3 regions of the Actinomadura napierensis genome follow, and region 2 is predicted to be linked to each of the others. Evidence: riboswitches for the same ligand, from Rfam matches in the RefSeq annotation. Region 2 holds a riboswitch; each other region holds the start of a gene.

Region 1 (4,201 bases), on a different contig from region 2:
CTGTTCGGGCGCGGCCCCGAGGAGCTGACCGGGCTGCGGCTGCTGCGGACGGACCCGGGCGCGGCGCTCAGCGGGCTGTTCGAGGAGTACGTCGCGGTGCTGGAGGGCGGGACGACCCTGGACCGCGACTCGATCATGTACTCGACCGTCCAGGGCGGGCTGTCGCGCTCGTCGCGGATGAGCGTGCGGTGCGTCCAGGTGCCGACGGGCGTCTGCGTCACCTGGCGGTACCACTCCGGCGAGGACCGCAGCGCGCGCCGGCTGGAGCGGGTGGAGCGGCTGGCGCTGATCGGGTTCGGCGAGTGGGACCTGGTCACCGGGCAGGCGGACTGGACGCCGCAGATGCTGGCCAACTACGGGCTGGGCCCGGACGAGGTGCCGCCCGCGCCGCACGACCTGCCGAAGGTGGTGGCCGAGGACGACCTGCCGCTGGTGGAGGAGGCCGTCCAGACGATGTTCTCCCGCCGGGAGCCGGTGGAGGCCGAGCACCGGGTGATCGGCAAGGACGGCGCGCGGCGGAATCTGTGGCTGTTCGCCGAGCCGGTGCTGGACGCCGCGGGGCTGCCGGTGTCGATCAACATCGTGTCGCAGGACATCACCCGGCGTCGCGGGGTGGAGCGGGCGCTGGCGGAGACCCGCCGGCAGATGCTGAAGCAGCAGGCGCGCACGGCCCAGGAGCGCAAGGTGGCGGTGACGCTGCGCCGGGCGATCCTGCCGGACGAAGAGGAGGTCGGGCAGCTGCCGGGGCTGCGCGTGGCGATCCGGGCGCTGGCCGCCGAGAGCACGGCGCGGATCGGCGGGGACTGGTTCGCCACCCGCGCGATGCCGGACGGCCGGGCGCTGTTCGCGATCGGGGACGCGGCGGGGCACGGCCTGCCGGCGGCGGCGTCGATGGCGCGCAGCCGCAACGGGCTGCTGGGCCTGTCGTGCACCGGCGAGCCGGCGGGGCGGCTGGTGGGCTGGCTGAACGAGCTGGTCGGCAGCATGGACCCGCCGGCGACGGGGACGGCCATCGTCGGCCATTACCGGCCGGAACAGCGCGTCATGGAGTGGACGTGCGCCGGGCACCTGCCGCCGATCCTGGTGCGGGACGGCCACGCCGAGCCGCTGGAGGTCTATCGCGACCCGCTGCTCGGCGCCCTGCCGGATTGGGAGTACAAGACGATCTCCACGGAACTGCGGCCGGGGGATCTGATCTTCCTTTACACCGACGGGCTGGTGGAGCGCCGCGACGCCGACCTGGACGAGCGGATAGCGCGGCTCACCGGCATTCTCCGGGATTCCTCGGCGGGGCCGGAACTGGCGCTGGACGAGGTGCTGGCGCGGATGGAGCACGACCGGGCGGCCGACGACACCACGATGTTCGCCCTGCACGTGGAGTGATCATGCCCTGGTCAGACCCGCCGGTGACCAGGGGTGATGCACAGCACACCGGCGCGGGGAAGGCGGGGCCGGTGTGATCTGCGACGCGCGCCGGTCCGCGTCCGCGCATCCGCGCCCGCCCATCGCCATTTGATCATTTTACCTTTCCCGGCGCTCGCGACGGTTATCGAAATCGCCCTTCCCATAAGGGTTTCCGGCGCTCCGGACAAAGATCGCCGAGAGCGCGCGGCCGGGGGCGCTCGATCATCCCGCGGAGGGGTGCTGACCAGGCAAAAGATCCTTTTGCTCCTGGTTTGCTTTTCCGCTGAGCGTTGGTACCTTCTTTCCCGAATCACGCAGCGCGTTCCATGCGTTGCACGCCGGCCGCTTCCATGCGCGGCCGAGGGTCGCGGAGCGGGCTCCGCACGCGACGCGCGCCACACGATGCGCGCCCTCCTCGAGATCAGTCGCTGAGATACATCCGAATATCCGGCACCGCGTTCCGCGGTGCGAGGCCGAGTCCGTCCAGGTCCACCCGACCGGACGGAGCCGGGGACCCAAGGTTCCAGGGGTGAATCGGCGCGTCCGTCAGTACGCGCCGTAGGGCTCTTCCATGCCCGAATCCGTCAGCTAACCCGGTAGGCGTCATGGGAGACAAGGAGATTCCCTGCATGACCGGTCGTTTCGATCGTCTTTTCGAGAACATCGCCCCCCGACTGAGCGCGCTGCGCCTGAACGGCGCCGCCCCCCGCGCCGCGCTCGCCCGCATGAGCCCCGAGGACCGGGCCGTGGGCGTCGCCGTGGCGGGTGTGATGGCCGGGGCGGTCGGACTCGCGATCTTCAACCCCCTGAGCGGGGACACCGCGTCCGCCGAGACCCCCGCGCAGGCCGCCGCCGCGGTCAGCCGCGAGGGGGCGGTCGCCGGCAGGTCCGAGCACGTCAAGTCCGAGCACCTCAAGTCCGAGCGCTCCGAGTCCGGGCGCTCGGCGCGCAAGGCGAGCACGGTCGACGCGTCGACCGTGATCAAGCTGGCCAAGTCGCAGGTCGGCGTGGAGGAGGGCCGGAACGGGTCCACCAAGTACGCGGACTGGTACGCCTCCACCTCGCACGCCGCGGTGACCGCCCGGCGCGACGGCGGCAGCGTCGGCGACTACAAGGGCGCCGAGTGGTGCGACATGTTCGTCTCCTGGCTCAGCGCGCAGACCGGCGTGCGGAACATGGGCTGGGACGCCTACACCGTCCAGCACGCCACCTGGTTCAAGGACGAGGGCAAGTGGGGCACGAAGGCCCGCCCGGGCGCGGTCGTGTTCTTCGACTGGCAGAACGGGTCCCGCGGCGGGATCGACGGTATCGACCACGTCGGCCTCGTCGTCAAGGACAACGGCAACGGGACGATCAGCACGGTCGAGGGCAACACCGGCAACGCCGTCCAGGAGAAGGTCCGCGACAAGTCCGAAGTCGTCGGCTACGGATACCCGGACTACGCCAAGTCCTGATCGCCACCACCGCGCGGAAAAGATCATTTTTGTGCGGAGAGAAGGCGCCCGGTTCCGGCCGGGCGCCTTTGGCGTTCCCGGGGTGATCTGCCAGGGCCTGTCGGGTAATGCTAAGCATTGACAGCTTTTGATCAGAGTTGGCCCTTGACGCCTCCTTGATGGAAAGGAATCCCTGCACGCCGAGGAGCGGAAGGGGATGGCCCATGCGGGTGCGCCCGGATGTCAGCGTGGTGGTGATCGCCTACAACGACGCCCGGCGGCTGCCGCGGGCGGTCGCCTCGTCGCTGGCGCAGTCGCTGGGCGGCGTCGAGACCGTGGTCGTCGACGACGCGAGCACCGACGCCACCGGGGAGGCCGCCGAGCGGCTCGCCGCCGCGCACCCCGGCCGGGTCCGGGCGGTGCACCTGCCGGTCAACTCCGGGGGCTGCGGCCGGCCGCGCAACGTCGGCGTCGAACGGTCGGACGGCCGGTACGTGATGTTCCTCGACAGCGACGACCTGCTCGACCCGCACGCCTGCCTCAACCTGCTCTCGGCCGCGCAGGAGAGCGGCGCGGACCTGGTCTCCGGGCGCTGCGACCGGGTCTTCCTGGACCTGCCCGAGGGCGCCAAGGACCGGGTCCGCCCCTGGTACCCGTGGCTGTACCAGCGGAGCGCGGTGTACGGGTCGCTGGAGGAGAACCCCGACCTGCTCTACGACACGCTGTCGACCAACAAGCTCTACCGGCGGGAGTTCCTGGAGGACGGCGCGCTCCGGTTCGTGGAGCGGCTGCACTACGAGGACCTGCTGTTCAGCGCCGAGGCCTACCTGGCGGCCCGGCGCACGGCCCTGATCCCGCACCGGGTCTACAACTGGCTGGTCCGGGACCGGACGGTGATGCCGACGATCTCCAACCGGCGGGACGAGCTGCACAACTTCGCCGACCGGCTGGAGATCCACCGGCGCATCGACATGCTGTTCGAGCTGCGCGGCGCGGACGGGCTGAAGCACGCCAAGGACGTCAAGTTCGTCAACCACGACCTGCTGCTCTACCTGCGCGAGCTGCGCGACCGCGACCCGGTCTACCGGGCCCGGTTCCTGGATCTTGCCGCCGGCTACCTGGCCGGGCTGGACCCGGTGGTGTTCGAGGCCGCGAACCCGCTGCCCGCGATCGCCGCCTACCTGATCAAGGAGGGCGACCAGGCCGGGGCGCTCGCCGCGGCCGAGTACCTCCCGGACCGGGGGTGCGAGCTGCACGCCCCGCTGGTGGAGCGGGACGGGCGGATCTTCTGGGGCGCGGGCCCGCCGCGCGGCGACCTCGGGCGCCGCGTCCTGGACGTCACCGACTTCGGCTTCCATCTGTGC
Region 2 (4,201 bases):
CAGCGCCTGGTGCAGCGGCTGGTCCCAGATCGCCCAGAGGTAGGCCATCAGGGCGCCCGCCCAGACCAGCACCATCCCGTAGGCGAAGTACTGCCACACCATCACGGCCAGCACGAGGAAGAAGAAAACGCCGATCTGGTAGGCGACGTGGGTGATGGCGGCCCGCCATACGGCCTGCGTCGTCGTCAGCGGATTCCCGGCGGGACGGGCCTGGACGACACCGATACCCAAGAAGCGCTTGCCGAGCGTTCGGCCCCACATGGACAGCTGTACCGCCTCGTAAATGAACGGCAGTACCGACAGGACCGCGAACAGCGTGAAGATGATGGGCCAGTTCCAGACGCCGCCCTCGTCCTCGGTCTTGCTACCGGGTTTGCCCAACCCGAACGCGCCGATCGTGATGGGAAGGACGAGCGCGAACCCGAAGACCGCCACGAGCGCGTTGTCGATGAGCCGGGCGCCCGCGCGCCGCATGATGGGCGCCAGCGGCATGTCCCCGCCGGAGGACCCGCCGTACTGGTCGTAGGCCGGCTGCTCATAGGACTCGTACGACGGCTGCTGCCACTGGTCCTGCTGCGGGTTCTGCCACTGCTGGTGGGACGGAGGCTGCTGCTGTTGCTGCCACTGCTGCGCGGGCGGCTGAGCCTGCCCCTGCCGCTCGGGCTGCTGCCATTGCTGGGAACCCTGGTACGGGGGCGGCGGTCCGTACGAACCCTGCCCCTGCGGCGGTTGGTAAGGCCGCCCGCGGTTGGGGGAATCACTCATCTGGGTCAGTCCTCCAGGCGAAGCAACATCCGGGTGTTTCCCAACGTATTGGGCTTGACCCTGTCGAGGTCCAAGAACTCTGCAACGCCTTCGTCGTAGGAGCGGAGGAGTTCCTCGTACACCTCCGGCGCCACCGGAGTACCGAGGATCTGCTGGAAACCATGGCGCGCGAAGAACTCCACTTCGAAGGTAAGACAGAACACCCGCCGAACGCCGAGTTCCCGCGCGGTCTCCAGGAGCCGCGCGACGATGCGGTGCCCGATCCCGCGTCCGCCGTACCCCTTGTCGACGGCGACCGAGCGGACCTCCGCCAGGTCCTCCCACATCACGTGGAGCGCCCCGCACGCCACGATGGGGCCGGCCTCCCCCGGGCCCGTTCCCTCGACGTCCTCGGCGACCCAGTACTCCTGGACGTCCTCGTACAGCTTCACCGCGGACTTCTTGAGCAGGCGTCGCCCCGACCCGGCGTACAGATCGACCAGCCTGCGGATCCCCTGAACGTCGGCGGTACGGGCACGCCTGATCACGACTTCCACAAACAGGCGAGGTTACCGAACGCCCCGCCCGGTCCCGGCCACCGGCGGCCGCGCTGAGCGCACCGCACCGGCCCCAAGGCCCTCGCCGGCCCGCCAAGGGCCGTCAAATCCGGCGTTAACCCCACGCACCGTCCGCCACGACCTGCGAATTCGCATGTTCTGGTTGGCATCCCCTGGCGGTTCCGTTAGTGTCCCGCTCTGACGTCGGCCTTCCGCGAAACGGAGGCCGAACCGCCGAGTCCACGGGCCGCAGCCGGCGCCCCGAGGAGCCGGGGACCCACTTTCGGAGCGTTCGGGGACCGCCCCGAACCGATTCCGTCTGGGGTGAATCCGCAGCCGCGTGGACCGAAATCCGCGCGCGCTCAGCGGACGGGCTGCTCCGGCCCGAACCCGTCAGCTAACTCGGTAGGCGGACAAGGAGAGGAGATTTGGTGCGGACGGCTCGTTTCCGCGTCCGGGCGCTCACGATCGCCGGCGCGCTCACCGCCCTTTCCATCACACCCCACGTGGTGGCCCCCCATTCGTTCCCCGCGGCGCACGCCGACCCCGACCCGTCGGCCAAGGAGCTGAAGGACCAGGCGTTCAAGCTCGCGGACCAGCTGGAGCAGCTCACCGAGCAGTACAACGGCCTGAAGGTGAAGCTGCAGCAGTCGCAGCGGGCGGCCAAGGTCGCCGCTACCAACGCCACGCGCCAGCAGAAGTCCCTGGAGGGCCTGCGCGAGAAGGTCGGCGAGCTGGCCGCCACCAGCTACATGCAGGGCGGCACCGACCCCACGGTCTCGTTCATCTCCGCCCAGGACCCGCAGGCCGTCCTGGACCAGGCCGCGACGCTCAACTACTTCGCCACCCAGGACAGCACCCAGGTCCTCGGCCTCATGCAGGCGATGCAGTCCGCCCAGCGCGCGCGCAAGTCCGCGGAGGAGCGCACCCAGCAGGTGACGCAGCTGAAGACGCAGCTCACCGAGCAGAAGAAGAAGGTCACCTCCGCCTACGAGAAGGTCCGCGGCAAGGCCGTCAAGAAGGACCCGAGCCTGCTGGCGAAGCTGCCCGTCATCGGCGACGGGAAGGCCGCGCAGGCGCTGCGGTACGCGATGAGCAAGCTCGGCAGGCCGTACGTCTGGGGCGCGGCCGGCCCGACCACGTTCGACTGCTCGGGCCTGACGATGTGGGCCTACAAGCAGGTCGGCATCAACCTGCCGCACTACACCGGCAGCCAGTGGAACGCCGGGACCCACGTCTCGGAGAGCCAGATGAGGCCGGGCGACCTCATCTTCTTCTACTCCGACCTGCACCACATGGGGATGTACGTCGGCGGCGGCAAGATGATCCACGCCCCCCACACCGGCGACGTCGTCCGCATCGCCTCCCTGTCCGGCCGCCCCATAGCCGGCGTAGTCCGAGTCGCCTGACCCCCCACAAAGAACAAACCGCCCGAACCTGAACCACGCCGGACCGCCGTGGAAACGCGTCTTAACCTCAGCCGGAGCGGACCGCAACGATGCGATCGCGTGCGAAGCCGGATTCGAGCGAAGCGAGAATCCGATCGCGAAGCGAGCCCCCAGGGCGAGTCGGAGCGATGCAGCGATCGCCGCTTTGCCCGTTGAAGGGAGGGCGCCCCAGCGCCCGACCGCCAAGGGCAATGCAGTGAAATCGAACTCGTCCCGCGGCGGCGCTTTCTGCCAGGGACCTACCTGTCAGGGGTTCGGCGCCGCCGCTGCGGGGTCGGACGAGTTCGCATCGCTGGACTTGCTTCCGGTCGGGCTGGTTTCCGGGTGACGCCCGCCGTCCCCTGACGGGCGTCGTCGGGTCGCGCTAGATGAGCTGCCTTCGGGCCGCCCACACCACGGCCTCGATAGGGGTGTTGACCTCCAGCCGGTCGCAGATGTTGCGCAGCCGGCGGCGCAGGGTCCGCGCGCTCAGTTCCAGCTTGCGAGCCGCCACATCAGCGGTGACACCGCTGGCGATCTGGGAGAGCAACCTGATCTCCTCGTCGCTCAGCCCGAAATCGAGTGTGGCTGTTTCCACTCCGTCCTCCCTCGTCCGTGGTTGATGACCGCGGGGATGCAGCCGTCCGCTGCACAGGCACGGGTTGGGCCTCGATCTGCATGCGTTGGGTTGCCGGGTCCGGAGCCTTCCGGACTAGATCATCGGTTCGGTTCCTTTGCTGTCTCGCGAAGCTTGGCCGGAGGTGGCCGTTAGGCCGATTGCGGGGGCTTGCGGGGGAACTCCGGGTGACGATTCAGTCGTTGGCCACGTTGGCAGGGGCGGGTCTGGCTCGCCGTTCCGAACCCGTCCTTCCTCCCTGGACTCACCGGATCTCGCCGCGGACGAAGATCGTGAATCGTTTCAAGCTACGCTTCGGCTCGGAACGCTAGGCGGCCGGATCCGGCCCGTCAAGCGCTGGTTAAGTGCTATCTGTGCCCGGATGGTCGCAATGCGTGACCGGGTTTTCGGGGATTGACACAGGAAAGCCCAACTACCTGGGGAAACACCACCGGGGCGGACGAGGAGCGACTTGCCACAGACCAGTATCCGCGAGGTCGCGAGGCGTGCCGGGGTCTCAGTTGGGACCGTTTCGAATGTCCTAAACCGGCCAGATCTCGTGGCCGAAGCTACCCGTGACCGTGTCCGCGCGGCGATCGAGGAGCTCGGTTTCGTCCGGAACGAGTCGGCTCGCCGGCTCCGGACGGGCCCCGATCGCACCGCGGGCGAGTTCGGCGACGAGCCGCGCCGCCTGTTCGGCGTCGTCGTCGAGGACCTCGCCAATCCCTACGCGGCGGACGTGGTGCGCGGCGCCGAGGAGGCGCTCAACGCGGCGGGCCACGACGCCCTCTGGCTGTCCAGCGACCATTCCGCCGCCAAAGAGGCCCGTTCGCTGGAACTGCTGGACGAGCAGCACG
Region 3 (4,201 bases), on a different contig from region 2:
ATGATCTCCGGGATGCCAGCGATCGCGATGATGTCGCCCGGCCCCGCCTCGTCGGCGGGCTTGCGGGCGAGCGCCTCGGTCATCAGCAGCTCGGTGATCTTCACCTTCTCGATGCTGCCGTCGTGCCGGCACCAGGCGACCTGCTGGCCCTTCTTGATCGTCCCGGCGTGCACCCGGCACAGCGCGATCCGGCCGAGGTAGCTGGAGGCGTCCAGGTTCGTCACGTGCGCCTGCAGCGGCCCGTCCGGGTCGTAGGACGGCGCCGGGATCGTCTCGGTGATCACCGAGAACAGCGGCTCCAGGTCCTCGCTGTCGGGCATGCCGCCGTCGGCGGGCTTGGCGAGCGACGCGCGCCCGGCCCGGCCCGAGGCGTACACGATCGGGAAGTCGATCTGCTCCTCGGTGGCGTCGAGGTCCATGAACAGCTCGTACGTCTCGTCCACGACCTCGTCGATGCGGGCGTCGGGACGGTCGGTCTTGTTCACGACCAGGATCACCGGCAGCTTGGCCTCCAGGGCCTTGCGCAGCACGAACCGGGTCTGCGGCAGCGGGCCCTCGCTGGCGTCCACCAGCAGGACGACGCCGTCCACCATGGACAGGCCGCGCTCGACCTCGCCGCCGAAGTCGGCGTGGCCGGGCGTGTCGATGATGTTGATGGTCATGCCGTTGTGCCGGACGGCGGTGTTCTTGGCGAGAATGGTGATGCCCTTCTCGCGCTCCAGGTCGTTGGAGTCCATGACGCGGTCGTCGACGTCCTGGTTCTCGCGGAAGGCACCGGACTGCCAGAGCATGGCGTCGACCAGCGTCGTCTTGCCGTGGTCGACATGGGCGACGATCGCGACGTTCCGGAGGTCGTCGCGCGTGGAGATGGGCATGCGGGCTCGCCTTGCGTGAGAGTTCGGGAGTCGCCGCAGACGCGCGGCTACCTTCATTCTACTTGGCGCAGGGCGCAACCCGCCCCGAGCCGCCCGTTCCCATGCCTCACAGGGGCCCCGATTGGCCATCTTTGTCCATCCTTTGTAATCTTCCCGAGATCCGGTCGTCCGGAGCCCCACCCCCCGGGGCTGCGGCCGGACCGCCGAATCCCCCGCGGCACCCACCCGCGGGCGAACCGGGGACCCATCCCCCTGGGGTGAATCGACGCACGTCGTAGGGCGACTCCTGGCCCGAACCCGTCAGCTAACCCGGTAGGCGAGCGAGGAGAGGAGAACACCGGCTTGGCACCGGACCCCGTTCACCGGCGGCGCGTCGCGCCGACCGTGACCGCCGCAGCACTGCTGCTCGCCGGCCTCGGCGCCACCGCGCCCGTCGCCGCGCACGCCGCGACCCCCTTCGGCCCCGCCGCCGCCCCGTCGGCCACCGGCACGCCCAGTCCCCTCCCCACCACGGAGAAGGGCCTGAAGCAGAGCCTGAAAGAGCTGAACGACGAGGCGGAGACGCTCACCGAGCAGTACAACAAGACGCGCGTCGACCTCGGCCACGCCGTCAAGGCCGAGCAGGCCGCCGCCAAGTACGCGCAGCAGCTGCTCAAGCAGACCGCGCCCGCCCGGCAGCGGCTCGCGCAGCTGGCCGCCGCCAACTACATGAGCGGCGGGCCCGACGCGATCTTCAGCTCCGGCGGCAGCGCCGACAGCCTCTCCGACTCCGCCTACCTCCAGCAGAACCAGGCCACCACCGTCCTCGCCCTGCAGAAGCAGGTCGACCAGGCCGAGGCCGCCCAGCGCGCCGCCCAGGACCGCACCGAGCAGGTCAAGCAGGCCCAGGCCAAGGTGCAGGCCGCCCGCAAGGCCGCCAAGGCCAAGGTGGACGAGGTCGTCAAGCGCCTCGACAAGCTCACCACCACCCACACCACCGACCCCAAGTCCGGCCTCACCGCCACGATCAAGGGCTCGGACCTGCCCGCCAAGATGGCCCGCAAGGCCCTCACCAAGCTCGGCAGCCCCTACGTCTGGGGCGCCGCCGGCCCGAGCTCCTTCGACTGCTCCGGCCTCGTCGTCTGGGCCTACGCCCAGGTCGGCAAGTCCGGCCTGCCGCACTACACCGGCGACCTCTACCAGCTCGGCAGCAAGGTCTCCCGCGGCTCGCTGCGCGCCGGCGACCTGGTCTACTTCGGCAGCAACCTGCACCATATGGGCATCTACGTCGGCGACGGCAAGTTCCTCCAGGCCCCGCAGACCGGCGATGTGGTGAAGATCTCCAAACTGTCCACCCGCTCCGACTACGCCGGCGCGAATCGAATCTCCTAGCCCTTGGCGGTCGGGCGGAGGTCGGGTTCCAGTTCGGTTATGACGGGGCGGTCGCCGGGGAGCCAGGCGACGTCGTACAGGTCGTCGCGGGTGAGCCAGCGGAGGGCCAGGTGCTCCAAGGCCTGCGGCTCGCCCTCGACGATCTCGGCGGTCCAGACGCGCAGGAGGGCGCGCTCGCTCAGCCGCCAGTCGCCGCCGACGCGGCGGAGCGGGCGGATCTTGATGGCGAGCTCCTCGTGGCACTCGCGGACGACGGCGTCCTCGTCGGACTCGCCCGGGTCCACCTTGCCGCCGGGCAGCTCCCAGCCGCCGGCCATGTGCGGCGGCTCGGCCCGCTGCGCGGCGAGCAGCCGCCCGTCCCGGATGATCGCCGCGCCCACGACTACCAGATCGCCGATGGTGACCAGCCCCTCCCGTTCCGCCCGGTCATTCTGAGACGGCGGGTTCCGCCCGGACGGTTCCGGTGCGGGCCGCCTCGACCCGGCGGGTCGCCTCTTCGACGATCTTCTCAAGGTGGTCGCCGTGGGCGCCGCGCCAGTACACCTGGCCGCAGTCGGCGCAGCGGCCGTAGACGTCGTAGCTGCGGCGGGTGCCCGCTTCGAGGTCGCGCTCGATCTCCTGCTTGTCGACGGGGAGCAGGACGCCGTTGCAGGCGGTGCAGCGCGTCCAGGGGCTGAGGACGGGCGCGAAGCGGTCCAGGAGGTCGCGGAGCTGGTCGTCGGGGCGGGAGCCGCGGACGTAGGCGCCGAACCAGAGCGCGCGGCGGCGCAGGAGGCCGCGGTCCTGGGTGAGCAGGACGCGGCGCTCCGCGTTCGCCTGGACGACCAGCGCCGGGTCGTCCATGTCGTTGTGGTAGGCGGTGTCGAGGCCGAGGAGCCGCATCCGGCGCGCCAGCGTGCCCAGGTGGACGTCGAGCAGGAAGCGGGGCGCCTCCTGGCCGGGCTCCAGCGGGACCGGCTGGGGGCGGGGCACGGCGTCCACGCGGACCTCGTCGCCGGCGGCCGGGCGGACGGACGCCCCGGCGGGCTCGCCGCGGACGGTCAGCCGGCCGACCTCGGGGAGCGGGACTCCGAGCGACTCCACGACGTGCCCGAGCGTCGACGTCCCGTCCCACGGCACCCGGCGCAGCGGTTCGCGGCGGGCGGCGGGCAGGAACATCAGCAGGTCGTCGGCGATGCGGACGCGTATCTCGGATTCCACGCCGCCAGCATGCCACGCGGTGCCGACGGTCCTCGCCGGAATTCCGCCGGGCGTCAGGCGGCGGCGAGGCGCCCCGCCGACGCCTCCAGCGCGCTCAGCAGGGACGGGACGTCGTGGCCTTGCAGTACTCCGGCCCGCTTCACGACCCGGCCGCCGACGATGACCGTGTCGACATGGCGCGTCTCGGCGGACAGGACGACGGCCGCGATCGGGTCGTGCGCCGCCGCCATCCCGAGGCTGTCGGTGCGCAGGACGACGAGGTCGGCCTGCTTGCCCGGCGTGAGGGATCCGGTGACGCCGGCGAGCCCGGCCGTCTCGGCGCCGCCGAGGGTCGCGGCGCGGAGGGCCTGCGCGGTGGTGAACCAGGTGCCGGCGCCGCCCGGGCGGGCGCGCTCCAGGAAGTAGGCCGCCCGCATGACGCCGAACATGTCGCCGGGGCCGCTGGCGACGGTGTCGGCGCCGAGGCCGGTCGGGACGCCGGCGGCGTGCGAGCGTCCGGTGGCCGGGTCGCCGATGCCGAGGGCCGCCTCGACGCCGGGCGTGGCGGAGACGGTGCCGCCGTTGGCGGCGATCCTCTTGAACGCGTCGTCGGTGTAGAAGTTGGCGTGCACGTACATGGCGGGGTGGCCGAGCAGGCCGTTGTCCTCCAGGAACGCCAGCCCCCGCGCGGCGCTCTCGGCCCCGTGGCCGCCCATGTGGACGGTGACCGGCAGGTCCAGGTCGCGGGCCAGCCGCCATTCGGCGAGCGCGCGTTC

What was found. Region 2 has a riboswitch for cyclic di-AMP ahead of ABD296_RS13905 (NlpC/P60 family protein). Riboswitches for the same ligand answer to the same signal wherever they lie in the genome.
Region 1: it holds a riboswitch for cyclic di-AMP, as region 2 does, so the genes downstream of both, ABD296_RS05990 (CHAP domain-containing protein) here and ABD296_RS13905 (NlpC/P60 family protein) in region 2, are expected to answer to the same signal.
Region 3: it holds a riboswitch for cyclic di-AMP, as region 2 does, so the genes downstream of both, ABD296_RS46350 (C40 family peptidase) here and ABD296_RS13905 (NlpC/P60 family protein) in region 2, are expected to answer to the same signal.

What each region holds. Positions count from the first base shown of each region.
Region 1 covers NZ_BAAAMR010000006.1:145,139-149,339, reverse strand. Annotated here, with positions in the region: gene ABD296_RS05995 (PP2C family protein-serine/threonine phosphatase) at 1-1,383, shown strand, start outside; cyclic di-AMP (ydaO/yuaA leader) riboswitch at 1,866-2,021, shown strand; gene ABD296_RS05990 (CHAP domain-containing protein) at 2,034-2,858, shown strand; gene ABD296_RS05985 (bifunctional glycosyltransferase/CDP-glycerol:glycerophosphate glycerophosphotransferase) at 3,062-4,201, shown strand, end outside.
Region 2 covers NZ_BAAAMR010000020.1:31,344-35,544, forward strand. Annotated here, with positions in the region: gene ABD296_RS13895 (RDD family protein) at 1-765, opposite strand, end outside; gene ABD296_RS13900 (amino-acid N-acetyltransferase) at 771-1,301, opposite strand; cyclic di-AMP (ydaO/yuaA leader) riboswitch at 1,524-1,729, shown strand; gene ABD296_RS13905 (NlpC/P60 family protein) at 1,733-2,710, shown strand; gene ABD296_RS13910 (LuxR C-terminal-related transcriptional regulator) at 3,114-3,383, opposite strand; gene ABD296_RS13915 (LacI family DNA-binding transcriptional regulator) at 3,817-4,201, shown strand, end outside.
Region 3 covers NZ_BAAAMR010000171.1:6,194-10,394, forward strand. Annotated here, with positions in the region: gene typA (translational GTPase TypA) at 1-875, opposite strand, end outside; cyclic di-AMP (ydaO/yuaA leader) riboswitch at 1,084-1,210, shown strand; gene ABD296_RS46350 (C40 family peptidase) at 1,218-2,246, shown strand; gene ABD296_RS46355 ((deoxy)nucleoside triphosphate pyrophosphohydrolase) at 2,243-2,626, opposite strand; gene ABD296_RS46360 (Mut7-C RNAse domain-containing protein) at 2,673-3,446, opposite strand; gene ABD296_RS46365 (amidohydrolase family protein) at 3,500-4,201, opposite strand, start outside.